Regions from separate parts of the Streptomyces sp. NPDC001549 genome, predicted to be linked through region 3. Evidence: riboswitches for the same ligand, from Rfam matches in the RefSeq annotation. Region 3 holds a riboswitch; each other region holds the start of a gene.
What was found. Region 3 has a riboswitch for thiamine pyrophosphate ahead of thiC (phosphomethylpyrimidine synthase ThiC). Riboswitches for the same ligand answer to the same signal wherever they lie in the genome.

Region 1: it holds a riboswitch for thiamine pyrophosphate, as region 3 does, so the genes downstream of both, thiO (glycine oxidase ThiO) here and thiC (phosphomethylpyrimidine synthase ThiC) in region 3, are expected to answer to the same signal.
Region 2: it holds a riboswitch for thiamine pyrophosphate, as region 3 does, so the genes downstream of both, ACFY04_RS27710 (thiamine ABC transporter substrate binding subunit) here and thiC (phosphomethylpyrimidine synthase ThiC) in region 3, are expected to answer to the same signal.

The regions. Positions count from the first base shown of each region.
Region 1 covers NZ_JBIAVJ010000001.1:299,405-309,601, forward strand. Annotated here, with positions in the region: gene ACFY04_RS01430 (NAD(P)/FAD-dependent oxidoreductase) at 1-1,210, opposite strand, end outside; TPP riboswitch at 1,292-1,403, shown strand; gene thiO (glycine oxidase ThiO) at 1,401-2,579, shown strand; gene thiS (sulfur carrier protein ThiS) at 2,576-2,776, shown strand; gene ACFY04_RS01445 (thiazole synthase) at 2,782-3,576, shown strand; gene pknB (Stk1 family PASTA domain-containing Ser/Thr kinase) at 3,895-5,811, shown strand; gene ACFY04_RS01455 (deoxyribonuclease IV) at 5,821-6,678, shown strand; gene ACFY04_RS01460 (DUF4396 domain-containing protein) at 6,770-7,327, shown strand; gene ACFY04_RS01465 (sulfite oxidase-like oxidoreductase) at 7,358-7,990, opposite strand; gene bfr (bacterioferritin) at 8,164-8,640, shown strand; gene ACFY04_RS01475 (bacterioferritin-associated ferredoxin) at 8,647-8,913, opposite strand; gene ACFY04_RS01480 (class II 3-deoxy-7-phosphoheptulonate synthase) at 9,087-10,197, opposite strand, start outside.
Region 2 covers NZ_JBIAVJ010000019.1:89,214-99,410, reverse strand. Annotated here, with positions in the region: gene frr (ribosome recycling factor) at 1-467, shown strand, start outside; gene ACFY04_RS27720 (phosphatidate cytidylyltransferase) at 467-1,540, shown strand; gene rlmN (23S rRNA (adenine(2503)-C(2))-methyltransferase RlmN) at 1,634-2,746, shown strand; TPP riboswitch at 2,806-2,915, shown strand; gene ACFY04_RS27710 (thiamine ABC transporter substrate binding subunit) at 2,999-4,099, shown strand; gene ACFY04_RS27705 (ABC transporter permease) at 4,195-5,811, shown strand; gene ACFY04_RS27700 (ABC transporter ATP-binding protein) at 5,811-6,854, shown strand; gene ACFY04_RS27695 (cytochrome P450) at 6,851-8,098, opposite strand; gene ACFY04_RS27690 (NAD(P)/FAD-dependent oxidoreductase) at 8,166-9,569, opposite strand; gene ACFY04_RS27685 (ferredoxin) at 9,566-9,829, opposite strand; gene ACFY04_RS27680 (hypothetical protein) at 9,951-10,197, opposite strand, start outside.
Region 3 covers NZ_JBIAVJ010000021.1:53,435-63,631, forward strand. Annotated here, with positions in the region: gene ACFY04_RS29300 (IclR family transcriptional regulator) at 1-404, shown strand, start outside; gene ACFY04_RS29305 (SsgA family sporulation/cell division regulator) at 502-951, shown strand; gene ACFY04_RS29310 (YibE/F family protein) at 1,054-2,553, opposite strand; TPP riboswitch at 2,593-2,738, shown strand; gene thiC (phosphomethylpyrimidine synthase ThiC) at 2,733-4,520, shown strand; gene ACFY04_RS29320 (DUF4240 domain-containing protein) at 4,631-5,215, opposite strand; gene ACFY04_RS29325 (hypothetical protein) at 5,261-6,079, opposite strand; gene ACFY04_RS29330 (metallophosphoesterase) at 6,228-7,556, opposite strand; gene ACFY04_RS29335 (LacI family DNA-binding transcriptional regulator) at 7,842-8,957, opposite strand; gene hisC (histidinol-phosphate transaminase) at 9,319-10,197, shown strand, end outside.

The sequences.
Region 1 (10,197 bases), on a different contig from region 3:
CCGACTTGAGGGGGACCGCGGGGTCGGAGACCTTGGCGGGGTCCACCTGCACCGCCGTCTCGATGAGCTTGCGGCCCTGCGCCAGGTCACGGGGGCGGCCCACGGCCAGGACGGCGACCAGCGCGCCCTCGCGCAGCCAGCACACCGACCAGGCGGGACCGGCCGGGTCCCCGCGCAGGAGCAGGGTGTCGGCCCCGCCGTGGTGTCCGGCGTACTGCACGAAGCGCCCGAACTGCTCCGACCAGAAATACGGCACCGGGTCGTAGACCTGGGCCGGCTCCCCGGCCAGGATGTTCGCCGCGACCGTCCGCGGCCCCTGGAGCGCGTTGTCCCAGTGGTGCACGAGCAGCCGCGTCCCGTACCGCCCGGACGGGAAGGAGGTGCAGTCGCCGACCGCGTACACCCCGGGCAGCGAGGTCCGCAGGTACGCGTCCGCGGTGACCGAGCCGTCGGGGCCGCGCTCCACGCCGGTCCCGTCCAGCCATCCGGTGGCGGGGCGCGCGCCGATGCCCACCACCACCGCGCCGGCGGGCAGCGTCCGCCCGTCCGCCAGCAGGACCCGCCCCTCCTCGATCCCGGCGACCTTCGCCCCGGTGATCAGCTCCGCGCCCGCCTCCTGGTACCAGCGCGCCATCGGCTCGGTGACCTCGGCGGGCAGCGCCCCCGCCAGCACCCGGTCCGCCGCCTCGACCACGGTGACCTCGCAGCCCGCCTCCCGGGCCGCGGTGGCGAACTCGGCGCCGATCCAGCCCGCCCCGACGACCACGGCCCGGGGCGACGCGGCCAGCACCGGGCGCAGCCGGGCCGCGTCGTCCAGGGTGCGCAGCAGGTGGACGCCCGGGACGCCCTCGGTCCCGGGGAGGGTCAGCGGCTGCGCGCCGGTCGCCAGTACGAGGATCCCGTACGGGACCGGTCCCGCCTCGGTGTCCAGCTCGTGGACGGCGGCGCGCAGTCCGGTGACCTCGACGCCGAGCCTGAGGTCGATGTCGAGGCCTTCGAAGTCCACGTCGAAGGCGGAGTCCTCGGCCTTGCCGAGGAGGACCGCCTTGGACAGCGGGGGGCGGTCGTAGGGCTGGTGGGGTTCGGCTCCCAGCAGGGTCACGGGGCCGGTGTAGCCCTGTTCGCGCAAGGCGACCGCGGTCTGGACCCCGGCCATTCCGGCGCCGACGACCACGATGCCGCGCTGATTCTGTTCCGTCTGCTCGCTCACGCCGCCACCCTAATCATCTGACGCTCCGTCAGGAATAGGTGCCGCCTTACCCGCCATCCACCGCCGGGTTAGTCTGGCCACCGTACCTATCGCGGGAGTCCGGCGCACCGGGCTGAGAGGGAGGCTGGCCGGCCTCCGACCGTACGAACCTGATCCGGGTCATGCCGGCGAAGGGAGGGGCTGGACGCCCATGCACTCATCCCGAACATCTCGGAAGGGATCCGACGTCCTCGTCATCGGGGGCGGAATCATCGGCCTGGTCACCGCCTGGCGGGCCGCCACGCGCGGACTGAGCACCGTACTCGCCGACCCCGCACCCGGGGGCGGCGCCGCCCAGGTCGCGGCCGGCATGCTCGCCCCCGTCACCGAACTGCACTACGGCGAGGAAGCCCTGCTGGGCCTCGGCCTCGCCTCCGCCGCACGCTATCCGCACTTCGCCGCCGAGCTCGCCGAAGCCAGCGGCGGCATGGACATCGGCTACCGCGCCTGCGGCACCCTCGCCGTCGCCCTCGACTCCGACGACCGCCTCCACCTGCGCGAACTGCACGCCCTGCAGCGTCGCTGCGGCCTGGAGTCCGAGTGGCTCACCGGCCGCGAGTGCCGCCGCCTGGAGCCCATGCTCGCCCCGGGCGTACGCGGCGGCCTGCGCGTCGACGGCGACCACCAGGTCGATCCCCGCCGGCTCGCGGCCGCCCTGCTGGCCGCCTGCGAACGCGCCGGCGTGACCCTCCACCGGGCCGGCGCGGAACGGCTGCTCACCACCGCCGACCGGGCGACCGGCGCCCTCCTCGACGACGGCACGGAGCTGCTCGCCGACCAGGTGGTCCTCGCCGCGGGCTCGTTCACCGGCCGGCTGGCGGGCGTACCGCCGGAGGTCGTGGCCCCCGTACGGCCGGTCAAGGGACAGGTCCTGCGGCTCACGGTACCGGCGGCGTACGCGCCGTTCCTGTCGCGGACCGTACGGGCCGTCGTACGCGGCAGCCACGTCTACCTGGTGCCGCGCGAGAACGGCGAACTCGTCGTCGGCGCCACCAGCGAGGAACTCGGCTGGGACACCACCGTCACCGCGGGCGGGGTCTACGAACTCCTGCGCGACGCCCACGAACTGATCCCCGGCATCACCGAACTCCCGCTCACCGAGACCCGGGCGGGACTGCGCCCCGGATCCCCCGACAACGCCCCGCTGCTCGGCCCGACCGACCTGCCGGGCCTGCACCTGGCCACCGGGCACTACCGCAACGGGGTGCTGCTGACCCCGCTCACCGGCGAGGTCCTCGCCGAGCTGCTGGCCACCGGCGAACTGCCGGAGATCGCGCGCCCCTTCACCCCCCGCCGGTTCTCCGCCGCACGTCAGGAGTCGTACGCATGACCATCTCCGTCAACGGCGAGCCGCGCGAGGTCGCGGCCGGCGCCACCCTCGACACGGTGGTCGCCACCCTGACCACCGCCCCCTCCGGCGTCGCCGCCGCACTCAACGAGACCGTGGTCCCGCGCGGGCAGTGGCCGGCCACCGTCGTGGGCGACGGCGACCGGGTCGAGATCCTGACCGCGGTACAGGGGGGCTGAGCGGCATGGCGGACGACCTCTTCACCCTCGGCGGGCGGACCTTCACCTCCCGCCTGATCATGGGCACGGGCGGGGCCCCGAGCCTGGACGTCCTGGAACGCGCCCTCGTCGCGTCCGGCACCGAACTCACCACGGTCGCGATGCGGCGGCTGGACCCCACGGTCCAGGGCTCCGTCCTGTCCGTGCTGACCAAGCTCGGCATCTCGGTCCTCCCCAACACGGCGGGCTGCTTCACGGCGGGCGAGGCCGTCCTCACGGCCCGGCTGGCCCGGGAGGCGCTCGGCACGGACTGGATCAAGCTGGAGGTGGTCGCGGACGAACGGACCCTCCTGCCGGACGGCGTCGAGCTGCTGGACGCCGCCGAGATCCTGGTGGACGAGGGCTTCACGGTCCTCCCGTACACCAATGACGACCCGGTGCTCGCACGGAAGCTGGAGGACGTGGGCTGCGCGGCGATCATGCCGCTGGGGTCCCCCATCGGGTCCGGCATGGGCATCCGCAACCCGCACAACTTCGAGCTGATCACGGAGCGCGCGTCGGTCCCGGTCATCCTCGACGCGGGCGCGGGCACGGCATCCGACGCGGCCCTGGCGATGGAACTGGGCTGCGCGGCGGTGATGCTGGCCTCGGCGGTGACCCGCGCGCAGGAGCCGGTCCTCATGGCGGCGGCCATGCGCGACGCCGTCTCGGCGGGCCGCCTGGCCTTCCGCGCGGGCCGCATCCCCCAACGCCGCTTCGCCGAAGCCTCCTCCCCCACGGAAGGCCGCGCCACCCTGGACCCGGAGCGGCCGGCGTTCTGAGGCGGGCGGGGCGGCGGCTTCGGTGGCCGGAAGCCCCTAGGGCGGAATCAGAGAGGTCTTGGGGGGTTTCCCGTCAGTCCCATCGTCCCTCCGTGTCGGGCCGGTCCCTCAAGGGCGCCCCTACGTCGCGTCACTGCGTGATGGCCTTCGGCCACCCTTGACCGACCGACCCGCCCCCCGAAACCCCCGCCGCACCTCGCCCGACCCCGCCCCGTCCGCTCCCGCCTTCCGCAGCCCCCGCCCCGCCCAGCGTCACAGGTGCGCTGCAAGGCGACCCGCCCAGGACGGCCGCCGCGCGGCGGCTCGTAGAATCGGCGGGTGGATACGACCCTGGATGACCCCCTCGTCGGGCGCGTGCTCGACGGCCGCTACCGCATCGACGCCCGCATCGCGGCCGGCGGCATGGCCACGGTCTACCGGGCCCTCGACACCCGCCTCGACCGCGTGCTCGCCCTGAAGGTGATGCACCCGGCCCTCGCCGCCGACGCCGCCTTCGTCGACCGGTTCATCCGCGAGGCGAAGTCCGTCGCCCGGCTCGCGCACCCGAACGTGGTCGCCGTCTTCGACCAGGGCACGGACGGGCCGTACGTGTACCTGGCCATGGAGTACGTCTCCGGCTGCACCCTGCGCGACGTGCTCCGCGAGCGCGGCGCGCTCCAGCCGCGGGCCGCCCTCGACGTCCTCGAACCGGTCCTCGCCGCCCTCGGCGCCGCCCACCGGGCCGGCTTCGTCCACCGCGACATGAAGCCCGAGAACGTGCTGATCGGGGACGACGGCCGGGTGAAGGTCGCGGACTTCGGGCTGGTGCGCTCGGTCGACTCGGTGACCAACACCACGGGCTCCGTCCTCGGCACCGTCTCCTACCTGGCCCCCGAGCAGATCGAGAACGGCATCGCCGACACCCGCGTGGACGTCTACGCCTGCGGTGTCGTCCTCTACGAGATGCTCACCGGCTCCAAGCCCCACCTCGGCGGCACCGCCGCGCAGGTGCTCTACCAGCACCTGCACGAGGACGTTCCGCCCCCGTCCGCCGTGGTCCCGGGGCTCGCCGTCGGGCTCGACGAGCTGGTCGCGCAGGCCGCCGCCCGCAATCCCGACCTGCGCCCCTACGACGCGGCCGCCCTGCTCGGCCTCACCCGTGAGGCCCGCGCGCTGCTCAGCGACGCCGAGCTGGACGCCGTACCCCCGCAGGCGCGCGCCGAGGAGCGCTCGTCCGCCGAGGACCGTACCGGGGTGATCCCGCGTCCGGTGGCCGCGCAGCAGCCCGTGCAGCACACCTCCCGCCTGGAGATGCCTCCGGCGCCGCCCGCCCCGCCCGCACACCGGCCGGCCGCCCTCGCGCGGCGGCCCCGTCGCGGGGTGCTGCTCGTCATCGCGGGCGTACTGCTCGCGCTGGGGCTCGGGGCCGGCGTCTGGTACATCAACTCCGGGCAGTTCACCAAGGTCCCCAACCTGCTGGGCAAGACCGAGGCGCAGGCCCGCTCCCAGCTGTCCTCGGCCGGGCTCGGGGTGAAGGGGGTGGACCGGAAGTTCAGCGACGCCTTCGACCGCGGGACGGTGATGAAGACCGATCCCCCGGGCGGCCGGCGGATCCGCGGCAACGACGCGGTGACCATCACCATCTCGCGCGGCCCCGAGCTCGTGGCCGTGCCCAACCTGAAGGGCCGCCCCCTGGAGGAGGCCAGCGCCGAGCTGACGCAGTCCGGGCTGGCGCCCGGCATGGTGACGCAGGCCTTCAGCCAGGACATCGCCCAGGGTTCGGTGATCAGCACCAATCCGGCGGGCGGCGAGAAGCGGGCGCCCGACACGGCGGTCTCGCTCGTCGTCAGCAAGGGCCGCCCGGTGCCGGTGCCGAGCGTGACCGGGATCCCCGCCGATCAGGCGAAGGCGACCCTGGAGGCCCTGGGCCTCAAGGTCGCTACGGCTCCCGAGCAGGTCAACGCTCCCTTCGCGGCCGGTACGGTCGCCAACCAGTCGGTCGGCGCCGGCACCCAGGCCGCGGCCGGCGACACGGTCACGCTGACCGTGTCCAAGGGCCCCCGGCAGATCCCGGTCCCGAACGTGACCGGCCAGGACGTGGACGCGGCCCGCAAGGCGCTGGAGGCCGCCGGCTTCAAGGTGAAGGTGGACCGGCCGCTGATCTCCTTCAGCAACACGGTCGACACCCAGTCGGTGCCGGCCGGGCAGACCGCCCCCGAGGGCAGCACGATCGCCATCAAGACCAAGGGGCTGTAAGCCGTAATGATGCGCAATCCAGTGGGCGGGCACGTCCCCGTTGCCGGGGGGCTCGCCTCGGTCGGCCTGACCTACGCCCGGGAGATGGGGGCGGAGGCCGTCCAGGTCTTCGTCGCCAATCCGCGCGGCTGGGCCACCCCGGTCGGCAATCCGGCGCAGGACGAACGGTTCCGGGCGGAGTGCGCGGCCGAGTCGATCCCCGCGTACGTGCACGCCCCGTATCTGATCAACTTCGGCTCGCACACCGAGGCGACCGTGGAGAAGTCGGTGGAGTCGCTGCGCCATTCGCTGCGCCGCGGCCGGGAGATCGGCGCGCTCGGGGTGGTCGTGCACACCGGGTCGGCGACCGGAGGGCGCCCGCGGGAGGCAGCGTACGCGCAGGTCAGGGAGCACATGCTGCCGCTGCTGGACGAGCTGACGCATGACGACGACCCGTTCCTGCTGCTGGAGTCCACGGCCGGGCAGGGCTCCTCGCTGTGCTCGCGCACCTGGGACTTCGGGCCGTACTTCGAGGCGCTCGACCATCACCCGAAGCTGGGGATCTGCCTGGACACCTGCCACATCTTCGCGGCCGGTCACGATCTGGCGGAGCCGGGCGGGACGAAGGTGATGCTGGACCTGCTGGTGGACACGGTGGGCGAGGGCCGGCTGAAGCTGGTCCACGCGAACGACTCCAAGGAGGGCGTCGGCGCCCACAAGGACCGGCACGCCAACATCGGCCAGGGCCACATCGGCCGGGACGCCTTCGCGGAGCTGTTCACGCACCCCGCGATGGACGGCGTGCCGCTGATCACCGAGACGCCCGGCGGCAAGGAAGGGCATGCGGCGGACGTCGCGCTGCTGAAGGAGCTGCGCGGCCCGCAGTGATCCACGAATCCCTTGAGGAATACCCCTAGGGGGTATACGGTTCCGTCCTGTCGACGGGACCGCTGCCCGGCGTTCCCACGAGGGGGTTGTCATGGAGCACATACACGAGGGGCACGAGGGTCACGAGGACCGCGAAGGCCACGAGGCGCACCACGGCCACGGACCCGCGCACGAGCACGACGCACCGGCACACGCGCACGGCGCCGGCGGTCCGGTCAGCTGGGGCATGGCCGCCCGGGCCACCCTCCACTGCCTCACCGGATGCGCCATCGGCGAGGTGCTCGGCATGGTCATCGGCACCGCGCTGGGCTGGGGGAACGTCCAGACGATGATCCTGGCGATCGTCCTCGCGTTCTTCTTCGGCTACGCGCTCACCCTGCGCGGGCTCCTCGCCGCCGGCGTCGATCTGCGTACGGCCATCCGGGTGGCGCTGGCCGCGGACACCCTTTCGATCGCGGTCATGGAGCTGATCGACAACGGGGTGATCGCCCTGTGGCCCGGCGCGATGGACGCGCACCTGTCGGAGCCGCTGTTCTGGATCGTCCTGGCGATCTCGCTCGCGGCCGCCTTCGTGATCACGACCCCGGTCAACAAGTGGATGATCGGCCGCGGCAAGGGTCACGCGGTCGTGCACCGGTACCACCACTGAGCGAGCCCGGCCTGACCGGCAGGGCACCCCCTACAGTTCGGGGCCCTCCCCGGGCTCCTCCTGGTACGAGTAGCGCTGCTCGCGCCACGGGTCGCCGATGTTGTGGTAGCCGCGCTCCTCCCAGAAGCCGCGGCGGTCGGCGGTCATGTACTCGATGCCGCGGACCCACTTGGGGCCCTTCCAGGCGTACAGGTGCGGGACCACCAGCCGTACCGGGAAACCGTGCTCGGCGGTGAGCAGTTCACCGCCCTCGTGGGTGGCGAAGACGGTCCGGTCGGAGGCGAAGTCGGCCAGCCGCAGGTTGGAGCTGAAGCCGTACTCGGCCCACACCATCACGTGCGTGACCTGCGGCGCGGGGGGAGCCAGGGCGAGGACCTCACGGGCGAGCACACCGCCCCATTCGGCGCCCTGCATGCTGAACTTCGTGACGCAGTGCAGATCGGCCACGACGGAGTCGAACGGCAGGGCCGTGAACTCCTCGTGGTTCCAGCAGTGCTTGTCCCCGTCGGCCGTCGCGCCGAAGACGCGGAACTCCCAGCGGTCCGGCTTGAACTTGGGTACGGGCCCGTAGTGGGTGACCGGCCAGCCCCTCTGCAGCCGCTGCCCCGGTGGAAGCTCCAGCTGCTCTGCTCCCGGAGATTCCCGGCTTTCCGGCTGACCCATGACTCCATGGTGACAGACTGGGCAGGGTGGTCATGACCAGGTCTTGGCCGATTCGGGCAAGTCGCGGTAACTCCCACTAAGGAGGCACTTACTGGACGGTCTCCGGCGGCGGTGCAAGGATGCGCGCAACTGCCCCGTCACATAGCTGACATTGCCTGGAAGGAGCCTCTGCGATGCAGGGCGACCCCGAGGTCCTTGAGTTTCTGAACGAGCAGCTGACCGGCGAGCTGACGGCCATCAACCAGTACTGGCTGCACTACCGCATCCAGGACAACAAGGGCTGGACCAAGCTCGCCAAGTACACGCGTGAAGAGTCCATCGACGAGATGAAGCACGCGGACAAGATCACCGAGCGCATCCTGATGCTCGACGGCCTGCCGAACTACCAGCGCCTCTTCCACGTGCGCGTCGGGCAGACGCTCACGGAGATGTTCCAGGCGGACCGCCAGGTCGAGGTCGAGGCCATCGACCGGCTCAAGCGGGGTATCGAGGTCATGCGCGGCAAGGGTGACATCACCTCGGCCCGGCTCTTCGAGGAGATCCTGGAGGACGAGGAGCACCACATCGACTACCTCGACACCCAGCTGGAGCTCATCGACTCCCTGGGCGAGCCGCTCTACATCGCGCAGCTGATCGAGCAGCCGAGCTAACCGGCTCTAGGCCGCTTCCGCCAGCTCCGCCGAACGGGCCCCACCCGGCTCCGCAGCGAGCACGGCCGCCGTCTGGCCCTTCTCCAGCAGCTCCCGGCGGGGGCACGCCCCACGGCCGAGGATGCCCTGGATGGTGCGCACGCACGATCCGCAGTCGGTGCCGGCCTTGGTGGCCGAGGCGATCTGGCGCGGGGTGCAGGCCCCGGCAGCCGCGTGCTCCTTGACCTGACTGTCGGTGACACCGAAGCAAGAGCAGACGTACACGCGGTTCACCTCCCAGGGCGGAATGGTTCAACGGTTCAGCGGTTCGACGAGCCATCCCCATTTCGGTGAGGCTTACCTAACCGTACCCAAAGTTAGGGTCGCCTAAAAGCCCTGGATACGACAGTGGGGCGCGGATCACATCGATCCGCGCCCCACTGTCGTACGAAGGTACTGACTGATCCCTACTGGTCGCGGTACATCTCGGCGACGAGGAACGCCAGGTCCAGGGACTGGCTGCGGTTGAGCCGCGGGTCGCAGGCCGTCTCGTAGCGCTGGTGCAGGTCGTCGACGAAGATCTCGTCGCCGCCGCCCACGCACTCGGTGACATCGTCACCGGTGAGCTCGACGTGGATGCCGCCCGGGTGGGTGCCGAGGGCCTTGTGGACCTCGAAGAAGCCCTTGACCTCGTCGAGCACGTCGTCGAAACGGCGCGTCTTGTGGCCGGAGGCCGCCTCGAAGGTGTTGCCGTGCATCGGGTCGGTGACCCAGGCGACGGTCGCGCCGGAGGCGGTGACCTTCTCGACCAGCTCGGGGAGCTTCTCGCGGACCTTGTCGGCGCCCATGCGGACGACGAAGGTCAGCCGGCCCGGCTCGCGCTCGGGGTCCAGGCGGTCGATGTACGTCAGCGCCTCGTCCACCGTGGTGGTGGGGCCGAGCTTGATGCCGATCGGGTTGGCGATCTGCGAGCAGAACTCGATGTGCGCGTGGTCCAGCTGGCGGGTGCGCTCACCGATCCAGACCATGTGGCCGGAGGTGTCGTACAGCTTGCCGGTACGCGAGTCGGTGCGGGTCAGCGCGCCCTCGTAGTCGAGCAGCAGCGCCTCGTGGGAGGCGTAGAACTCGACGGCCTTGAACTCGGCCGGGTCGGTGCCGCACGCCTTCATGAAGTTCAGCGCGTTGTCGATCTCCCGCGCCAGCTGCTCGTACCGCTGTCCGGACGGGCTGGACTTCACGAAGTCCTGGTTCCAGGCGTGCACCTGGCGCAGGTCGGCGTAGCCACCGGTGGTGAAGGCGCGCACCAGGTTGAGCGTCGAGGCGGACGCGTTGTACATGCGCTTCAGCCGCTCGGGGTCCGGGATCCGGGCCTCTTCGGTGAAGGCGAAGCCGTTGACGGAGTCGCCGCGGTAGGTCGGCAGGGTGACGCCGTCGCGGGTCTCGGTGTCCTTGGAGCGCGGCTTGGAGTACTGGCCCGCGATGCGGCCGACCTTGACGACGGGCACGGAGGCCGCGTACGTCAGGACGGCGCTCATCTGGAGCAGCGTCTTCAGCTTGGCGCGGATATGGTCGGCGGAG
Region 2 (10,197 bases), on a different contig from region 3:
GTGCGCACCCGGCGATGTTCAACAAGATCGTGGCGGAGTACTACGGCGCCATCACGCCCATCAACCAGCTCGCCTCCTTCTCGGTGCCCGAGCCGCGCATGGCGATCGTGACCCCGTTCGACAAGAGCGCCCTGCGCAACATCGAGCAGGCGATCCGCGACTCCGACCTCGGTGTCAACCCGAGCAACGACGGCAGCATCATCCGGGTGACCTTCCCCGAGCTGACGCAGGACCGCCGCAAGGAGTACATCAAGGTCGCGCGCACCAAGGCCGAGGACTCGAAGATCTCGCTCCGCGCCGTCCGCCGCAAGGCCAAGGACGCCCTTGACAAGCTGGTCAAGGACAAGGAGGCCGGCGAGGACGAGGTGCGCCGCGCGGAGAAGGAGCTCGACGACACCACCGCGAAGTACGTCGCGCAGGTGGACGAGCTCCTGAAGCACAAGGAAGCCGAGCTCCTCGAAGTCTGATGAACGACACTTCCTGGCAGCCGGAGCCGGTTCCGGCGGGTCCCGCATACGATGCGCAGGTGGGCCCGCACACTCGGCCCATGCCCATCGTGCCCGATGCCGCCGGCCGTGACTTCGACGACCGGGAAGCACGCGATCGGGGGGTCGCCGCCGACAGCGGCCCCCTCTTCCGCGCCGATACGCCGCCGCAGGAGCCCATGCCCAGCCCCCCGCCTCCGCATGCCCAGCAGCCGCAGGACGCCTCGCCGCCGCCGAAGAAGCGCGCGGGCCGGGATCTGCGTGCCGCCATAGGGGTGGGCGTGGGTCTCGGCGCGGTGATCTTCGCCTCGCTGCTGATCGTCAAGGCCGTCTTCGTCGGCGTCATCGTCGTCGCGGTCGTCGTCGGCCTGTGGGAGCTCACCTCCCGGCTGCAGGAGCAGAAGGGCATCAAGGCCCCCCTGGTCCCGCTCGCGGTCGGCGGCGCCGCCATGGTCATCGCCGGATACGTCCGGGGGGCCGAGGGCGCCTGGGTCGCCATGGCCCTGACCGTGCTGGCGGTCCTGGTGTGGCGGATGACCGAACCACCCGAGGACTACCTCAAGGACGTCACGGCGGGCGCCTTCGCGGCGTTCTACGTGCCCTTCCTGGCCACCTTCGTCGCGATGCTGCTCACCGCCGACGACGGTCCCCAGCGCGTGATCACCTTCCTGCTCCTGACCGTGGTCAGCGACACCGGGGCCTACGCGGTCGGCTGGCGCTTCGGCAAGACCAAGCTGGCGCCGCGCATCAGCCCCGGCAAGACCCGCGAGGGACTGTTCGGCGCGGTGGCCTTCGCGATGGCGGCCGGCGCGCTGTGCATGGAGTTCCTGATCGACGGCGGCTCCTGGTGGCAGGGCCTGCTGCTGGGCCTCGCGGTCGCGGTCAGCGCCACCCTGGGTGACCTGGGCGAGTCGATGATCAAGCGGGACCTGGGCATCAAGGACATGGGCACCCTGCTGCCGGGACACGGCGGCATCATGGACCGGCTGGACTCCCTGCTTCCGACGGCCCCCGTGGTGTGGCTGCTGCTGGCGGCCTTCGTCGGCACCGGCTGACCTGCGAAAAGGCGTCGCAGGACGCCGGGCGGTTACTCTTGCAAGGCGCGCTGCTTCTGCGGCGCGCCTTTCGTCTTACAAGGAGTACCTGCCATGGCCCGCCCCGTTCCGGGAGAGCTCACCTTCGTCGCCCCTCGCGGAACCAAGAAGCCGCCCCGGCACCTTGCCGACCTGACCCCGGCCGAGCGCCGCGAGGCGGTCGCCGCGATCGGCGAGAAGCCGTTCCGGGCCAAGCAGCTCTCCCAGCACTACTTCGCCCGGTACGCGCACGACCCGGCCGAGTGGACCGACATCCCGGCCGGCTCGCGGGAGAAGCTCCAGCAGGAGCTGCTGCCGGACCTGATGAGCGTCATCCGGCACATCTCGTGCGACGACGACACCACCCGCAAGACCCTGTGGAAGCTGCACGACGGCACGCTCGTCGAGTCCGTGCTGATGCGCTACCCCGACCGGGTCACCATGTGCATCTCCTCGCAGGCCGGCTGCGGCATGAACTGCCCGTTCTGTGCCACCGGCCAGGCGGGCCTGGACCGCAACCTGTCCACCGCCGAGATCGTGCACCAGATCGTCGACGGCATGCGCGCGCTGCGCGACGGCGAGGTCCCCGGCGGCCCGGCGCGGCTGTCGAACATCGTCTTCATGGGCATGGGCGAGCCGCTCGCCAACTACAACCGCGTGGTCGGCGCCATCCGCCGGCTCACCGACCCGGAGCCCGACGGCCTGGGCCTGTCGCAGCGCGGTATCACCGTCTCCACCGTCGGCCTGGTCCCGGCAATGCTGCGCTTCGCCGACGAGGGCTTCAAGTGCCGTCTGGCCGTCTCGCTGCACGCGCCCGACGACGAGCTGCGCGACACCCTCGTCCCCGTGAACACCCGCTGGAACGTCCGCGAGGTGCTCGGCGCGGCCTGGGAGTACGCCGAGAAGTCCGGCCGCCGGATCTCGATCGAGTACGCCCTGATCCGCGACATCAACGACCAGGCCTGGCGCGGTGACCTCCTGGGCAAGCTGCTCAAGGGCAAGCGTGTGCACGTCAACCTGATCCCGCTCAACCCGACGCCGGGCTCCAAGTGGACCGCCTCGCGGCCCGAGGACGAGAAGGCCTTCGTGGAGGCCATCGCCCGCCACGGCGTGCCGGTGACCGTACGGGACACCCGTGGCCAGGAGATCGACGGCGCGTGCGGCCAGCTGGCCGCCTCGGAGCGCTAGATTCCGCTTCTGTTCGATGCGATTCGGCCACGGGGTACCCTGTGGCCGAACCAAATTTCATATTCCGACAGGGGAGCGCCACAGCGCTGAGAGTGCGGTATCCGTCATCCGCAGACCCTCTGAACCTCGCCCCGGTCATTCGGGGTAGGAAGTTCGGTCACCACTCTTGCTGTTGCGCCCTGCCCGGCGTCCGCTCTCGCAGCGCCGGGCAGGGCCGCGTCTTCTCCTGGACATCCCAGGAGGAATTCACCAATGAGCACCACCAAGAAGCTGGCGGGCGTCGCACTCGCGGCCGCGCTGGGCGTGACCACGCTCAGCGCCTGCGGCGGCGGCGACGCCAAGGACAAGGCCGCGGGCGCGAGCGACGCCCCGAAGTCCAAGACCGTCACGCTCGTCTCCCACGACTCCTTCAACGTGACCGACACGGTCCTCAAGGAGTTCGAGCAGCAGAGCGGCTACACGGTCAAGGTGCTGAAGTCCGGGGACGCGGGCGCCGCGCTGAACCAGGAGATCCTCACCAAGGGCTCCCCGCGCGGTGACGTCTTCTTCGGCGTGGACAACACCCTCCTCTCGCGCGCCCTCGACAACGGCATCTTCACCCCGTACGAGGCCAAGGGCCTGGCCGAGGTGAAGCCCGAGTACGTGCTCGACAAGGAGCACCGCGTCACCCCGATCGACTCCGGTGACATCTGCGTCAACTACGACAAGGCGTACTTCGCCGAGAAGAAGATCGCCCCGCCGCAGACGCTGGACGACCTGATCAAGCCGGAGTACAAGAACCTCCTGGTCACCGAGAACGCCGCGACCTCCTCGCCCGGCCTCGGCTTCCTGCTCGCCTCCGTCGGCAAGTACGGCGAGGACGGCTGGAAGGACTACTGGAGCAAGCTGAAGGCCAACGGCGTCGAGGTCGTCGACGGCTGGGAGCAGGCCTACAACGAGCGCTTCTCCGGTTCCGCGGGCGGCAAGAAGGCCAAGGGCGACCGCCCGCTGGTCGTCTCCTACGCCTCCAGCCCGCCGGTCGAGGTCCTGTACGGCGAGCCGCAGCCGGCCGAGGCCCCCACGGGCGTCTCCACCGGCACCTGCTTCCGCCAGATCGAGTTCGCGGGTCTGCTCAAGGGCGCCAAGAACGAGGAGGGCGGCAAGGCCCTGGTGGACTTCCTGGTCAGCAAGAAGTTCCAGGAGGACATGCCGCTCCAGATGTTCGTGAACCCCGTGACGAAGGACGCCGCCCTGCCGGAGCTGTTCACCAAGCACGGCGTGGTGGTCGAGAAGCCGGAGAACGTGGCTCCCGAGACCATCGCCAAGAACCGTGAGCAGTGGGTCAAGGCATGGACCGCGCTCGTCGTGAAGTAAGCGGTACCAAGGAGCCGGGCGTGGCGCCGGGGGACGCCGCGCCGGGCTCCGGCCCCCGCGAGGGGGCGCGGGCGACCGCCGTGCGGCTCGCCCTGATGGCCGTCCCCCTCGCCTTCTTCGGGCTGTTCTTCGCCTACCCCGTCGCCGCGATCGTCGGGCGCGGCCTGAAGACCGGCGAAGGGTGGCAGTTCGGCCGGTTCGCGGAGGTGCTGTCCCGGCCCGATATCGCCGACGTGCTGTGGTTCACCACCTGGCAGGCGTTCGCCTCCACCCTGCTCACCCTGCTGATCGCACTCCCCGCCGCGTACGTCTTCGCGCGCTTCGAGTTCCCGGGCAAGCAGCTGCTGCGCGCCGTGGTGACCGTTCCCTTCGTGCTGCCGACCGTGGTGGTCGGCACCGCCTTCCTCGCGCTGCTGGGGCGGGGCGGCCTGCTGGACGAACGGGTGGGCGTCCGGCTCGACACCACCGTCTGGGCGATCCTGCTCGCGCACGTCTTCTTCAACTACGCCGTTGTCGTCCGCACGGTCGGCGGGCTGTGGGCCCAGCTGGATCCGCGCCAGGAAGAGGCCGCCCGGGTGCTGGGCGCCGGGCGGTTCACGGCCTGGCGGCGGGTGACGCTGCCCGCGCTCGCCCCGGCGGTGGCCGCCGCCTCGCTGATGGTGTTCCTGTTCACCTTCAGCTCCTTCGGCGTCGTACTGATCCTCGGCGGACCCTCGTACTCCACCTTGGAGGTGGAGGTCTACCGGCAGACCGCGCAGCTCCTGGACCTGCCGACGGCGGCCGTCCTGACGATGGTGCAGTTCGCCGCGATCGGCGCGATCCTCGCCGTGCACGCCTGGACCGTCCGCAAGCGCGAGACCGCGCTGCGGCTGGTCGATCCGGGCCGTACCACGCACCGGCCGCGCGGCTGGGCGCAGCGCACGCTGCTGGGCGGGGTGCTGCTGACCGTCGCACTGCTGATCGTGCTGCCGCTGGGCGTGCTGGTCGAGCGGTCCTTCGGCACCCCCGGCGGCTACGGCCTCGGCTACTACCGGGCCCTGCAGGACGCGGGCGCCGGTGGCGGGACCTTCCTGGTGGCCCCGCTGGAGGCGATCTGGAACTCCCTGCAGTACGCGTTCGCCGCCACCGCGATCGCCCTGGTCATCGGGGGACTGGCGGCCGCGGCCCTGACCCGGCGCGCGGGCCGCTTCGTACGCGGCTTCGACGCGCTGCTGATGCTTCCGCTCGGGGTGTCCGCGGTGACCGTGGGCTTCGGCTTCCTGATCACCCTGGACGAGCCGCCGCTGGACCTGCGGACCTCGTGGATCCTGGTGCCGCTGGCGCAGGCCCTGGTGGGTGTCCCCTTCGTCGTACGGACCATGCTGCCGGTGCTGCGCGCGGTGGACGGGCGGCTGCGGGAGGCCGCCGCGGTCCTCGGCGCGTCGCCGCTGCGGGCCTGGCGGGAGGTGGACCTTCCGCTGGTGCGGCGGGCACTGCTGATCGCGGCCGGGTTCGCCTTCGCCGTGTCGCTGGGGGAGTTCGGCGCGACCGTGTTCATCGCGCGGGCGGACCGGCCGACGCTGCCGGTGGCCGTGGCGCGGCTGCTGGGGCGGGCCGGAGAGCTGAACTACGGGCAGGCGATGGCCCTGAGCACGATTCTGATGCTGGTGTGCGCGGTGTCCCTGCTGCTGCTGGAGCGACTGCGGCCCGACAAGACCTCCGGAGAGTTCTGATGACACTGCTTCAGCTGGAGGGGGTGTCGGTCCGCTTCGGTGAACGCGCGGCCCAGTACGCCCTGGACGGCGTGGACCTCGCGGTCGCCGAGCACGAGGTCGTGTGCGTGCTGGGGCCGAGCGGAAGCGGCAAGTCCACGCTGCTGCGGGTCGTCGCCGGACTCCAGCAGGTGTCCGCCGGCCGGGTGTTGCTGGGCGGGGCCGACCAGGCCGGTGTACCCGTGCACCGGCGGGGCGTGGGCCTGATGTTCCAGGACCACCAGCTCTTCCCGCACCGCGACGTCGGCGCGAACGTCTCCTTCGGGCTGCGGGTGCGGGGAGCCGGACGGGCCTCGTCCGCGGACCGGGTCGCGCAACTGCTGGAACTGGTCGGGCTGCCCGGGGCCCAGGGCCGGGCGGTGGCCTCCCTGTCGGGCGGCGAGCAGCAGCGGGTGGCGCTGGCCCGGGCGCTGGCACCGTCGCCGCGGCTGCTGATGCTCGACGAACCGCTGGGGCAGCTGGACCGGGGGCTGCGGGAGCGGCTCGTGGTGGAGCTGCGCGGGCTGTTCGCCCGGCTGGGCACGACCGTGCTGGCCGTCACGCACGACCAGGGCGAGGCGTTCGCCCTGGCCGACCGGGTGGTGGTGATGCGGGACGGCCGGATCGCGCAGGCCGGGACCCCGCTGGAGGTGTGGCAGCGGCCCGCGTCGGAGTTCGTCGCGCGGTTCCTCGGCTTCGAGAACGTGGTCCCCGCCGTGGTCTCCGGCACGCGGGCCGCCACCGCGTGGGGCAAGGTCCCGGTACCGCCCGGATCGCCCGAGGGGGAGCAGCGGCTGCTGATCCGCCCGGCCGGCGTCGTGCTCTGCGCGTCGGGCCTGCGCTGCGAGGTGGTCTCCCGCACCTTCCGCGGCACGCACGTCGCGCTGCTGCTGCGGCCGGAGGCGGGACCGGTGCTGGAGGCCGAGTGCGGGCTGGCGGGGGCGCCGGCCGTGGGGGACCGGGTCGAGGTGGCCTTCACCCCCGCCGAGGTGGTCGTACTGCCTGATCGGCAGGACACCCCCTAAGGCCGGATGCCGTCGCACGCGATCGGCAGGTGGCGCGGGCCGCGCAGGACCGCGTTCTGGCGGTACTGGGGCGGGTCCTCCAGCAGCCGCGGATTCTCCAGCCGGCGGGCCAGCTCGCTCAGCGCCAGCTGGGCCTCCTGCCGGGCCAGCGGTGCCCCGAAGCAGCTGTGGATCCCGCTGCCGAGGCCGAGGTGCTGGATGTCCTTGCGGTCCGGGTCGAAGCGGTTCGGGTCCTCGAACCGCTTCGGGTCGCGGTTCCCGGAGGCCAGCATCAGCCACAGGGACGCGCCCTTGGGGATGGTGACACCGGCGACCTCGATGTCGGAGAGGGTGGTGCGCTGGGGCAGCAGCTGCACGGGCGGCTCGTACCGCAGCAGCTCCTCGACGATCGGGACGGCCAGGTCCGGATCGTCGCGCAGCCGCTGGAGGACCTCCGGGTGGCGCAGCAGCGTCAGCATCCCGTTGGTGATGAGGTTGACGGTGGTCTCGTGGCCCGCGATCAGCAGCAGCGCGGAGGTGCTGAGCGCCTCCATGGTGGTCATCGCGCCGTCCGGGCCGTCCGCCGTCGCCAGCTGGGACAGCATGTCGTCGCCCGGCTTCTTGCGGCGCTCCTCGATCAGCCCGGCCAGGTACATGCCCAGCTCCATGCGGGCGTCCATCGTTCCCTTGCCGTGCTGCGTGGGGTCCGCGTCCGGGTCGGGGTCCAGGCTGGCGGCCAGGGTCTCCGCCCACACGTGGAAGCGGGGCTCGTCCTCGCGGGGGATGCCGAGCAGCCGGCAGATGACCGAGACCGGGAAGGGGTACGCGAACTGGTCGACGAGGTCGATCCGGTCCATCTGCCCGGTCTCCACGATGCCGTCGATGAGCCCGGAGACGAGGCCGCCGAGTTCGTCGCGCATGTCGTGCACCCGGTGGGGGGTGTGCGGCGGCCCGAACGGCCGGTTCGTCATCCGCCGCAGGCGGTCGTGGTCGGGCGGGTCGAGCTTGAGGAAGGACGGGGGCAGCGTCGCCCCCTCCTCGTCGGACTGGCCCCCCAGCGGATCGTCCCCGGTCGCCTTCAGGTTCTTGGCGTCGGAGCTGATCCGCGGGTCGTGCAGGAGGCTGTGGATCTCGTAGTACGTGCTGATGACGTACGGGCCGTCCCCGTCGTGGGAGACCGGCGTCTTGCGGAGTTCCTCGTACAGCGGGTACGGATTCGCGCGGTTCGCGTAGTCGATGATCTCCCGCAGCAGGGCTTGTGTCATGACGGGTCCTCGTGATCCTCGGGGGAGGGCGCGGTGCGGCGCGGCCGGTGATGCGCGGGGGCGAAGGTCATCGTCCGGGAGTGAAGGTCATCTTCCGGTCCGCCGGCGAATAGCCGCTCAGCGTGATGGTCGGCCCGTGGGTCGGGACGGAGGGGTCGGGGAAGTCGGCCGGCAGCGCCTTGGCCCCCTCGGGCCGGCGGTCCACCGTGGAGAACGTCGGCGGGAACGGCGCGGTGGCCTCGATCTGCTGCTCGTAGAACGGCAGCCAGCGGCAGTTGTCGAAGGTGACGGCGGCGATCAGCCGCCCCTGGTACCCGTACACGGCCGCGAACCTGCGCTCGGCGAGCGAGCCCTGGGTGATGAGGATCTCGGTCCCCATCGGCGGTACCCCGACCGACTTGATGTTCACGCCGAACTGGGAGGACCAGAACGCCGGAACCCACAGGTGGGGGCGGCGGTCGGCGCTCACGCTGAGCATGTTGTGCGCGGCGGTGTCGGCCTGGGCGACGGCGTTGCCCCAGTGCTCCAGCGACAGGAACTGGTAGCCGAACAGGGCGTGCGGGGAACGTGCCACGTCACCCGCCACATAGATGTCATCGGTGACGATGCCCCGGACGTCGAAGGCCCGGCAGCCCGCGTCGCAGGCGATGCCCCGCGGACCCGCGCCCAGCCCGGACCCGGCGAGCCACTCGGTGTTGCGCTGCGCGCCCAGCGAGACGACCACCACGTCCGCCTCCACGGTGGACCCGTCGGAGAAGTGCGCGGCGCGGACCCGCCCGGAGGGGTCGCCCTCCAGCGAGGTCACCATGATTCCGGTACGCAGGTCGACGCCGTTCTCGCGGTGCATCTCGGCCGCCACCGCGCCGATCACCCCGCCCAGCGCACCGACCAGCGGCGCCTCGCCCCGTTCGGCGACGGTGACGTCCAGGCCTCGCTCCCGGCACGCGGAGGCGATCTCGGACCCGGTGAACCCGGCTCCGATGACCAGCACCCGGCGGGGACCGGCGGCCAGGGCACGCTGCAGCCCTTCGCCGTCGTCGCGGGTGCGCAGCACGAAGACACCCTTGAGGGCGCCTTCCTCCGCGTTGGGCCAGGGCCGGGCGCGTACGCCGGTGGCGATCAGCAGCCGGTCGTACTCGACCTCGTCGCCGTTGCCGAGCTTGACCCGGTGCCCGGCCATGTCCAGGCCCGTGGCCGGGACCCCGAGGCGCCAGTCGGCGTCGATGGCTCGGCGGCGGGGGAGCGCGGTGTGGTCGGCGACCGCATTGCCCAGCAGGACCTGCTTGGACAGCGGGGGCCGGTCGTACGGCTCGTACGGTTCGTCGCCGATCATCGTGAGCGAACCGGCGAAACCCTTCTCGCGCATGGTCTCGGCGGCCCGCAGGCCGGCCAGGGACGCGCCGACGACGACGATGCGGCCCTCGCGCTTGAGGCGCTCCAGGGATCCGTCGTGTGTTCCTGCACCGGTCACCGCGCGCCTCCGGAACGAGATCCGGCGCCGGCCACGGCTTCCGGGGCCACCATGTTCGCCATGTCCTCGTCCGTGATCTCCAGAAGGATGGCCTGCACGGGACACGCGGCCACGGCACGCATGACGTCCTCGCGCTGCTCCGGATCCGCCTCCGGGTTGTAGAGCAGCGACTCGTCGCCGTGCATGGCGAAGACATCGGGAGCGAGGAAAGCGCACTGGGCGTATCCCTGGCAGCGGTTGAGGTCGACGACAAGCCTCATGACGGTTCTGCCTTTCCCTTGGCCGTTCATCCCCGTCACCCCCCGGAGCCCCCGGGTCCTCCCTTCCCACCAGCATGCACGCGGCACCCACAGGCTGCCTGCCGGAGTGAGGATCCCCAGGTCAGGGCGAGTCTGTGGAGGTAGGAGGCCGACGGGCGGTGCCGCGCCGGACGCGCAGGACGTACACGCTGAGGATCAGCGCCCAGGCCGGGAACAGCAGCTCGGACCAGGGCACTCCGGAACCGATCACGAGCAGGAGCAGGCCGACGACGGTGCCCAGCAGGGCCAGCGGCCGCGGGAAGACGCCGAGCATCCGCCCGATGGTCGAGGTCGCGAGGACGAAGACGGCCGCCATCCGCATGGCGTAC
Region 3 (10,197 bases):
ACACTCCGGCCAGCCCGGCCTGCGAGGAGTGGGCTGACTTCCGTGAGACCGGCCATGCGCACGCCATCGGGCAGTGCCTGCTCGGGCAACTCGACGAGAAGACGCGCAGGGAGTACTACGACCGTCATCCGGTCGAGGCCATCACCCCCTATACCGTCCGCGATCTCCGGTCCCTGGAAAACCGGATCGGGGCGCTCGGGCGAATGCAGCCGGTGATCGAACGCCAGGAATATGCCCTTGGCACGATCTGCGCAGCCATCCCCATTACGGCCGGCGATACGGTCGCGACGATGGCCATTTCTCTACCTCTCCACCAAGAAGAACGATTGCTCTATGTAGTCAATCGGCTACGGAGTGAAGTAGGCGCGCTGTTGAGCACCCTCTCGTTCTCTATCAGTATCTGAAAACTCACTCCTTGTGATCTGCTACCGCTTCCACCACTCTTGTCAAGTGGGTCCTGGGGGATCATTCCTGGCCACTTCAACTACAGCGGGGTAGTCAATGCGCGAGTCGGTACAGGCAGAGGTCATGATGAGCTTCCTCGTTTCCGAGGAGCTCTCGTTCCGGATTCCGGTGGAACTCCGGTACGACGCACGCGACCCCTACGCAGTCCGCCTGACCTTCCACCTTCCCGGAGACGCGCCCGTGACCTGGGCGTTCGGCCGGGAGCTCCTCCTCGACGGCATCAACAAGCCATGCGGTGACGGCGATGTGCACATCGCGCCCACCCACCCGGAGGACCTCTCCGACGTCCACATCCGCCTTCAGGTCGGCGGTGACCGGGCCCTGTTCCGCGCCAGCGCGGCGCCGCTCGTCGCGTTCCTCGACCGCACCGACCGGATCGTTCCGCTCGGACAGGAGCGCAATCTGGGCGACTTCGAGGAGAACCTGGACGAAGCTCTCGGCAAGATCCTCGCCGAATCGCAGCAGAACGAACAGAACGCCGGCTGACCGAGGCCGACCGGCTGACCGGGTCCGACCGGCTGACCGGGTCCGACCGACCGGCCGACCGACCGATGGTCCGGCCGATCGACCGGCCGGACCATCGGCTGCTCAGCGCTTGCGCCGCCGGCCCCGGCCGCGGACCGGCCCCGTGGCCGGAGCACCGGCCGGGGATCCCGGTCGGTCGGCGGAAACCACCAGCGCGGCCAGCGCCGTTGTCACGGGGACCGAGGCCACCAGACCGATCGAGCCCACGAGGGTCCGTACGATCTCCTCCGCCACCAGCTCGCTGTTGGCCACCGAACCCATGCTGCTGTTCGCGATCGAGAACAGCAGGAGCAGTGGCAGTGCGGCACCCGCGTAGGCCAGCACCAGCGTGTTGACCACCGACGCGATGTGGTCGCGGCCGATCCTGATGGCCGCCCGGTAGAGCGCGCGCGGCCCCATCGAGGGGTCCGCGTGGTGCAGTTCCCACACCGCCGACGTCTGGGTGACCGTCACGTCGTCGAGCACGCCCAGCGATCCGATGATCACGCCTGCGAGCAGCAAACCGCTCATGTCGATGTCCGGGTACAGTCCGTGGATCAGACCGGTGTTGTCGTCGGTGTTGCCGCTGAGGAACGCCCAGTCGATGAACCCGGAGCCGAGCAGCCCGATCAGCAACAGGGAAACGAGCGTGCCCAGGACGGCCACCGAGGTACGGGCGGTCAGCCCGTGGCACATGTAGAGCGCGATCAGCATGATGGCGCTCGCCCCGACCACCGCGACGACCAGCGGGTTCGAACCCTGCAGGATGGCCGGGAGGATGAAGAGGGTCAGCACGCCGAAGCTGACCACCAGAGCGACCAGCGCGAACAGCCCGCGCATCCGCCCGACGAGGACGACCGCGGCCGCGAAGATGCCGGCCAGCAGCGCCATCGGGAGCTTGCGGTTCACGTCGATCACCGAGTACTGGAGGTCACGGGGGGCGTCCGGCGCGTACGCCACCACCACCTCCTGGCCGTCCTCCAACTGCCGTGGCGCGCCAGGCTGGACGACCTCCACGAAGGTGCGGCCCTTGTCCGGGCCGCTGGTGACCTCGACGGTGGCCTTCTTGCACTCGCCGGTCTGCTCGGCCTGCGCCTGGCGGCCCTCGGGAGTGGAGGGAGCCGCGGTCGTCGGTACCTGGGCGGCGTTCACGGATTTGCAGTCGACCTGTTCGAGCGAGGTGACCACGCCCTGCTGGGTCTGCCGGTCGAATCCCACCCCCGTGCGCTCGTGGCCCGGGGCGCCGCCCGGCCAGAGCACCACCATGCCCGCGAAGACGGCCACGGCGAAGGGGATCAGTACGGCGGCGATGACCTTGCGCAGGTGCTTCGAGACGGGGGCCGCCGGGCCGTGGCCATGACTGTGGCCGTGGCCGTGGCCATGGGACTGACCCGGGAGGTGGCCGTCCGAGCCACCGCCGGAACGGCCGTCGGACGGCCTGTCGGGGAGGCCGTCCGCGTGCCCGTCGGACGGTCCGGGGCTCCCATGCGCGTGGCCGTTGTGGCCATGGGGCTCTGTGTGCTCGATGGGGGGCTGCGGCGAGGGCGTCACCAGCAGATCATCGCAAGAGATGAGGGGGCCCACTGTTCAGCACGCCATGGATGACGCTAGCGTGGGGGCACCTTTGCACAACGCGGGAGCTCGGAGCACCGGGCTGAGAGGACGCTGATCACCGTACGAGCATCACAGATGCGTACGGGAAGAGGCTGCGTCGACCGCCGAACCTGTTACCGGGTAATGCCGGCGTAGGGAGATCAGGTCTCATGACCATTCAGGACGCACGCACGCCTGCCGTCAGCCAGGACGCCGACGGCCAGACCGAGCGCCAGCCCGGCTGGCACAAGGGATACCTGGCGGGCTCCCGCCCCGACCTCCGGGTGCCGGTCCGCCAGGTCCACCTCACCAACGGCAAGGACGTGACGCTCTACGACACGTCCGGTCCGTACACCGACCCGCAGATCGAGACCGACGTCCGCCGCGGCCTCGCGCCGCTGCGCGAGAACTGGATCATCAGCCGCGGGGACACCGAGGAGTACGCGGGCCGCCCCGTGCGCCCCGAGGACGACGGCATCAAGCACACCTCGCCGCGCGGCGGCCTCAAGAACCTCGACGCGGTCTTCCCGGGCCGGCCCCGCCAGCCCCGCCGCGGCCGGGGCGGCGCCGCCGTCACGCAGCTCGCGTACGCCCGCCGTGGCGAGATCACCCCGGAGATGGAGTACGTCGCGATCCGCGAGAACGTCTCCCCCGAGGTCGTCCGCGAGGAGATCGCCGCAGGTCGCGCCGTGCTTCCGGCGAACGTGAACCACCCCGAGATCGAGCCGATGATCATCGGTAAGCGGTTCCTGGTGAAGGTCAACGCCAACATCGGCAACTCCGCGGTCACCTCCTCCATCGAGGAGGAGGTCGACAAGATGACCTGGGCGACCAAGTGGGGCGCCGACACGGTCATGGACCTCTCGACCGGCCGCAACATCCACACCACCCGCGAGTGGGTGCTGCGCAACTCCCCCGTCCCGATCGGCACCGTCCCGCTCTACCAGGCGCTGGAGAAGGTCGACGGCCGCGCCGAGGACCTGACCTGGGAGATCTACAAGGACACGGTCATCGAGCAGGCCGAGCAGGGCGTCGACTACATGACGGTCCACGCCGGCGTGCTGCTGCCCTACGTGCCGCTGACCGCCCGCCGCAAGACCGGCATCGTCTCGCGCGGTGGCTCGATCATGGCCGCGTGGTGCCTGGCGCACCACAAGGAGAACTTCCTCTACACGAACTTCGAGGAGCTCTGCGAGATCCTCGCGACGTACGACGTCACGTACTCCCTCGGTGACGGCCTGCGCCCCGGCTCGATCGCGGACGCCAACGACGCGGCCCAGTTCGCCGAGCTGAAGACGCTGGGCGAGCTGAACACGATCGCCAAGCGGCACAACGTCCAGACGATGATCGAGGGCCCGGGCCACGTCCCGATGCACAAGATCAAGGAGAACATCGACCTCCAGCAGGAGATCTGCGAGGAGGCGCCGTTCTATACGCTCGGCCCGCTGACCACGGACGTCGCGCCCGCGTACGACCACATCACCTCGGGTATCGGCGCCGCGATGATCGCCTGGTGGGGCACCGCGATGCTCTGCTACGTCACGCCCAAGGAGCACCTGGGCCTGCCCAACCGCGACGACGTCAAGACCGGCGTCATCACGTACAAGATCGCGGCGCACGCCGCGGACCTGGCCAAGGGGCACCCGGGCGCGCAGGAGTGGGACGACGCCCTGTCCGACGCGCGGTTCGAGTTCCGCTGGGAGGACCAGTTCAACCTGGCCCTCGACCCGGACACGGCCCGCGAGTTCCACGACGAGACCCTCCCGGCGGAGCCGGCCAAGACCGCGCACTTCTGCTCCATGTGCGGTCCGAAGTTCTGCTCGATGAAGATCTCGCAGGACATCCGCCGTGAGCACGGTGGCGACCTGAAGGCGGAGGAGATCCAGGCCGGCATGGCGGAGAAGTCCGCCGAGTTCGCGGCCTCGGGCAGCCGCGTCTACCTGCCGCTGGCCGACTGAGCGCAGCAAGCACAAGAAGCACAAGAACGGCACGGGACGGACCCGCGACCCATGGGGGGAGCCGCGGGCCCGTCCCGTCGTCCGAGCCCGGGCCTGGCCCGGTCACAGCACTAGCTCGGGCCCAGGCAGAGCTTCGCCAACCGCGGCAGCCGCCGGTGCATCTCGCCGTCGTCGTCGAAGTCGAAGTCCTCGCCCATGTCGACCGCTGCGGTGTCCGGCTCACGCTCGGGCCGGTGCTCGGCCCAGGCCGCGTAGAAGGCGTCCGCATCACCGGTGACGCGTTCGAAGGCGCCGGCGGCGGCGTAGTTCACCTCCTCGTGGAACAGGGTCTCGTCGCGGTCGGCCCGTGCCGCCCCGACGACGGCCGGGTGCCCCGCAAGGCTGTCCGGATCGGCGGCCGCGCGCTCGTACCACTCGCGGCCGAGTGCGATCACGCCTGCCCGGAAGTCCATGAAACTGTCGTCGGAGCAACCGCCGCCGACGAGGTACGCCGCAGCCCACACGTCCCAGCGGTACAAGGCGTCGTGCACCTCGTCGAAGCGTTCCGCGTACTCGAGGATCTCCTGAGCCGGGCAGTCGGCGAGATGGCTCACCAAGGCCTCGTCGAAGGGCACTCCGGCCGTGGCGGCCGAGGATCGTGCGGACTCGATGATGTGCCAGAAACGGTCGATGTCCATGGCGGTGGACTGTGCCATCCCGGTATGACAACCCTGCGCGCGCCGGACACCCCGCGCCGGGCGTCACTCCGGTTCGTGTTCCGGTCCGCCGAAGTCCGGACTCGTGAAGTCCGGAGGTGTGTAGCCGGGCCGGGGGCTCTCCGACGGGGATCCCGGGCTGGTGAAGTCGGGACGGCTGTACCCCAGGTTGGGGATGCGGCCGGCCGCCGGTGTGCGGGGGGTGGGAAAGCCGGGGCCTGCGCTCGGGTCGGCCAGCGCGTCCCGCAGGAAGGGCATGATGCCGCGCTCCAGCAGGGCGTGCCGCCAGGCCTCGCGGGCCCGTGCGACCTCGTCGGGTATCGCCTCCGTCTCGTCCGCCGCCACCTCGGTCGCGCTGTTGCGGACGGCCGTCACCAGCAGTCCGATCACGGCGACGAGCAGGGCGGCCGCGGTGAGCCCGCCGAAGAGCCAACCCGCCGTCAGCATGGTTTCGGCGAAGGCCGGTTCAGGCTCGATCATCTTCAGGATGTAGCCCACGAGCAGGAAGATCAGCATGGCGGTGCCCGCCAGGACCGGCGCGAGGACCGCGACCACGGCGCTGATGCCCGCGCCGCCACCGCCGCCCTGTGCGCCGTACTCGTCGCCCGTCGTGCCGGGCCCGTTCAGTACCTCGTCGCGTCGTTCCTCGCGGACCTTCACGTAGTGGCCGTACTCGGCGGCGGCCGCGGCCGCCAGCAGGGCGCTGGCCCCCTGGGCCATGGTGCGCAGCTGTTCGGCATTCAGCCGTTCGCCTAGGGTGGCGAGTTCGGGCCGCTCGTGCGCGGCGCGCAGCGCCTCGTCGACGAGCCGATCGAACTCCGGCCGGTCTTCGGTCAGCAGGTGCGGAGCGCTGGTCATGTGCATCCCCCGATGCTCCGTAGAAGCCGGTATGCCCGCGTAGACCCGGGCGCCGGCACAAACGGAGGAGAGCCTGCTACGGATAGAGCGATGGTAGAGCGCCCACGCCACGCCGTGACAGGGGCTTTCCGGAAATACCCCTCTCCGTAAGCTCTCAGTCGCTCAGCGGGAGTTGTACGACAAGCAGTTTGCCCGCCATCGTCACCCCGCCGTCCATCGCGATGGCGAGACCCTCCGCGTACACGTGCGGGCCGTCCACGGCCTCGGGGCCGCGCGACTCGTCGCCGTCCTCGGTGCCCACTTCGCCGAGCAGGTACGGGATGGGGCTGTGCCCGTGGACGACGCGGCTGCCGCCGTAGGTGTCGAGGAGTTCGCGTACGGCCGCCGGGCCGGTCCCCTCGTCGCGGAAGGCGAACCGCTTGGTGAACTTGCGGAAGAGGTCCCAGGTGATGTCGGCGTCGCCCCGGTTGAGGAGCTCGTGGATGGTGTCGTTGACGTCCTCGACGGAGTCGCCGTAGTCGAGGTAGGCCGTGGTGTCGGAGTGCAGCAGCAGGTGGCCCTCCTCCAGGACGGCCGCGTCCAGGCGGGACATCCACTGCAGGTGGACGTCCTGCAGGCGCTCCATGTCGGTGCGCTGGCCGCCGTTGAGGAGCCAGGCGGCCTGGAAGGTGGCCGTGCCGGCGCCGGAGACGACCGGGGTGTCGCCGAACCGCTTGGCACCGATGAGCAGGAGTTCGTGATTGCCCATCAGGGCCTTGCAGTAGCCGCCGGCGGCGGCGGCCTCGGCGGACAGCCGCATGACGAGGTCGATGACGCCGATTCCGTCGGGGCCGCGGTCGGTGAAGTCGCCGAGGAACCAGAGCCGGGCATTGCCGGCGGACCAGCGGCGCTCGGCGTCGATCAGACCCTGGGCGTGGAGTTCGGTGACGAGCTCGTCGAGGTAGCCGTGGACGTCGCCGACGACGTAGAGCGGGCCGGGGCCCGCGGCGTGGTCCTGGGGCACGTACTGGACCTGGACGGTGTCGCCGGGGCCGCCGAGTGCGCCGCGGCCGATGACGGGCAGGTCCCGGTAGGTCGGGGTGTAGCCCTCCAGGTCGTCCTCGTCAGGGCCCTGGGCCGTCGCGTGGGCCGGTTCGGCGTCGGGGCGTGCGTGGAGGCGCGTGTCGGGGTACGGGGGCTGCTGTGCGGGCGCCTGCGGTGCGGCCGGCTGGTGCGCGGGCGCCTGCGGTGCGGCCGGCTGCTGTGCGGGCGCCTGCGGTGCGGCCGGCTGCTGTGCGGGCGCCTGCGGCGGGTAGCCCGGCTGCGGGGGCACGTTCGGCGCGCCGTCCTCGTAGTACGCGGGGTACTCGCCGTACACCGGAGGCTCGCCGGGCAGCCCGGTGGACGTGGATACGGCGTACAGGGCGGGTTCGGTGACGGGAACCCGGAAGTCCCGCAGCGTGTCCGTCCGCATCGCGGGTCCCTGACCGGCCCCCTGAGTCATCGACCCCTCCACCACCGTCGCGCTGCCGTACACCTGCGGACCCTCCTGACCTCCAGGGAGGAGGGTCCGTGATGTCGTGCGCCCATCATAGGAATGCGGCTCGCGCTCTGTGACGCACCAGGGGTGGTGAATCCTTTGCGGAGCCGATCGTTCCTACCGCTTTCTCCCGATATCGGCGTTGCTGAAATCCTCGGCCGGTCCTTGGTCGGGGCTCGGTCGGTCGTCGGATGGTCCTCGGACGGTCCTCGGTCGGTCCTTCGGCAGGCCGACCGGACGGTCTGTCGGTCAGTCCTGGGCCGGCGAACGGGGCGGGCTGACGGTCGTGCGGGGCTGCCTGCGCTGTGACGAGGTACGGATGATGAGTTCGGTCGGGACGACCTGCTCGACAGGGCGTCCGGTGTTCACTCCCTCGATCGCGTCGATGAGGAGCTGTACGACGGCGGTGCCGATGCGGCGGGGTTTGAGGGACAGGGTGGTGATGGGCGGCTCGGTGTTGGCGTAGACGGTGGACTCGCTGCAGCACACGAGCAGCAGGTCCTCGGGGACGCGCAGGCCGTAGCGGCGGGCGGCGGCGAGCAGATCGGTGCCGTTGGGGTCGAAGAGCCCGTAGACCGCGTCGGGCCGGTCGGGGCGGGCGAGGAGCCGGTCGGCGGCGACGGCGCCCGCGCACGGGTCGTGGGCGGGGTAGGACTCGTAGACGGGGTCCTGGCCGACGCGCTCGCACCAGCTGAGGTAGGCGGTCGTGGAGAGCCGGGTGTAGGTGTCGGTGGTGGTCCCCGTCAGCAGTCCGATCCGGCGGGCGCCGGCGGCGGCGAGGTGGTCGAGCAGGCCGAGTACGGCGGCCTCGTGGTCGTTGTCGACCCAGGCGGTGACGGGGAGGGAGCCTGCGGGGCGGCCGTCGGAGACCACGGGCAGACCTTGGCGGACCAGTTCGGTGACGACGGGATCGTGGTCGGAGGGGTCGATGACGACGGTGCCGTCGAGGGCGACGTTGGACCACACGTCGTGGCGGGAGGTGGCGGGGAGGATGACCAGGGCGTAGCCGCGGGCGAGCGCGGCGGAGGTGGCGGCCCTGGCCATCTCGGCGAAGTAGGCGAATTCGGTGAAGGTGAAAGGTTCATCCCCGTACGTCGTCACGGTCAGGCCGATGAGGCCGGACTTGCCGGTACGGAGGGTGCGGGCGGCGGCCGACGGGCGGTAGCCCAGCCGGTCGGCCACTTCGCGAACGTGGCGGCGGGTGGCGTCGGGCAGCCGTCCCTTGCCATTGAGCGCGTCGGAGACGGTTGTGATGGAGACGCCCGCCGCTGCGGCCACGTCCCTGATGCCGGCCCGGCCCTGTCGGCCGGCGGCCCGCCGGGTGGTCTCGGTCCGGCTCACCTGATGCTTCCCTGCTGCTGTCATCGCGAGCCGATAGTAGGGCTCGGTGGGGAGGGTGGTCTGGGTGCATATGCAGGCGTTGACAGGCACGTTTCTGCATGGTTCGCCACCCCCAATGACCTTGGAAATGAAGGTGTTTGATCGCTGAGGGTGAGTGTGGAGCTTGTCGTCGGGTCCGGGCATGCCAAAACGATGCGATCTCGGGCCGTTCTCAACTCACCTGCACGAGGGATGCGCGCCACGGCGCAGGCCACCGGCGCGCGCATATATGCGTGCGCTCCCCCGCATTCCTGGCGCCCCCATTCTCGGAACGGCGGAATCCTCATAAGGTGAGCAGTATTGAGTCGACGGCGACGTCGTACGGGACGGTCGAGGAGGACCTGCGGTGAGCGAGAAGAGCCCGAAGCTGCGCGCCGAGCTGGACGGCATTCCGACATACAAGCCCGGCAAGCCGGCTGCCGCGGGAGGGCCTGTCGCGTACAAGCTGTCCTCGAACGAGAACCCGTACCCGCCGCTGTCGGGCGTGCTGGAGACCGCGGTCGCCGCGGCCGGGAACTTCAACCGGTACCCCGACATGGCCTGCACCGGCCTCGTGAACGAGCTCGCCGAGCGCTTCGGCGTGCCGGTCGAGCACATCGCCACGGGCACCGGCTCGGTCGGTGTGGCCCAGTCGCTGATCCAGTCGACCGCCGGCCCGGGCGACGAGGTGATCTACGCCTGGCGCTCCTTCGAGGCCTACCCGATCATCACGCAGATCTCGGGCGCGACCTCGGTGCGGGTCCCGCTGACCGACGGCGACGTGCACGACCTGGACGCGATGGCCGCGGCGATCACCGACCGGACCCGGCTGATCTTCGTCTGCAACCCCAACAACCCCACCGGTACGGCCGTGCGCCGCGCCGAGCTGGAGCGCTTCCTGGACCAGGTGCCCTCGGACATCCTGGTGGTCCTGGACGAGGCGTACCGCGAGTTCGTGCGCGACGCGGATGTACCGGACGGCATCGAGCTCTACCGCGACCGCCCGAACGTCGCCGTGCTGCGTACGTTCTCCAAGGCGTACGGGCTGGCCGGCCTGCGGGTCGGCTTCGCGGTGGCGCACGAGCCGGTGGCGGCGGCGCTGCGCAAGACGGCCGTGCCCTTCGGAGTGAGCCAGCTCGCGCAGGACGCGGCGGTGGCCTCGCTGCGCGCCGAGGACGAGCTGATGGGCCGCGTCGGTGCGCTGGTGAGCGAGCGCACGCGGGTGCACGAGACGCTGGTCGCCCAG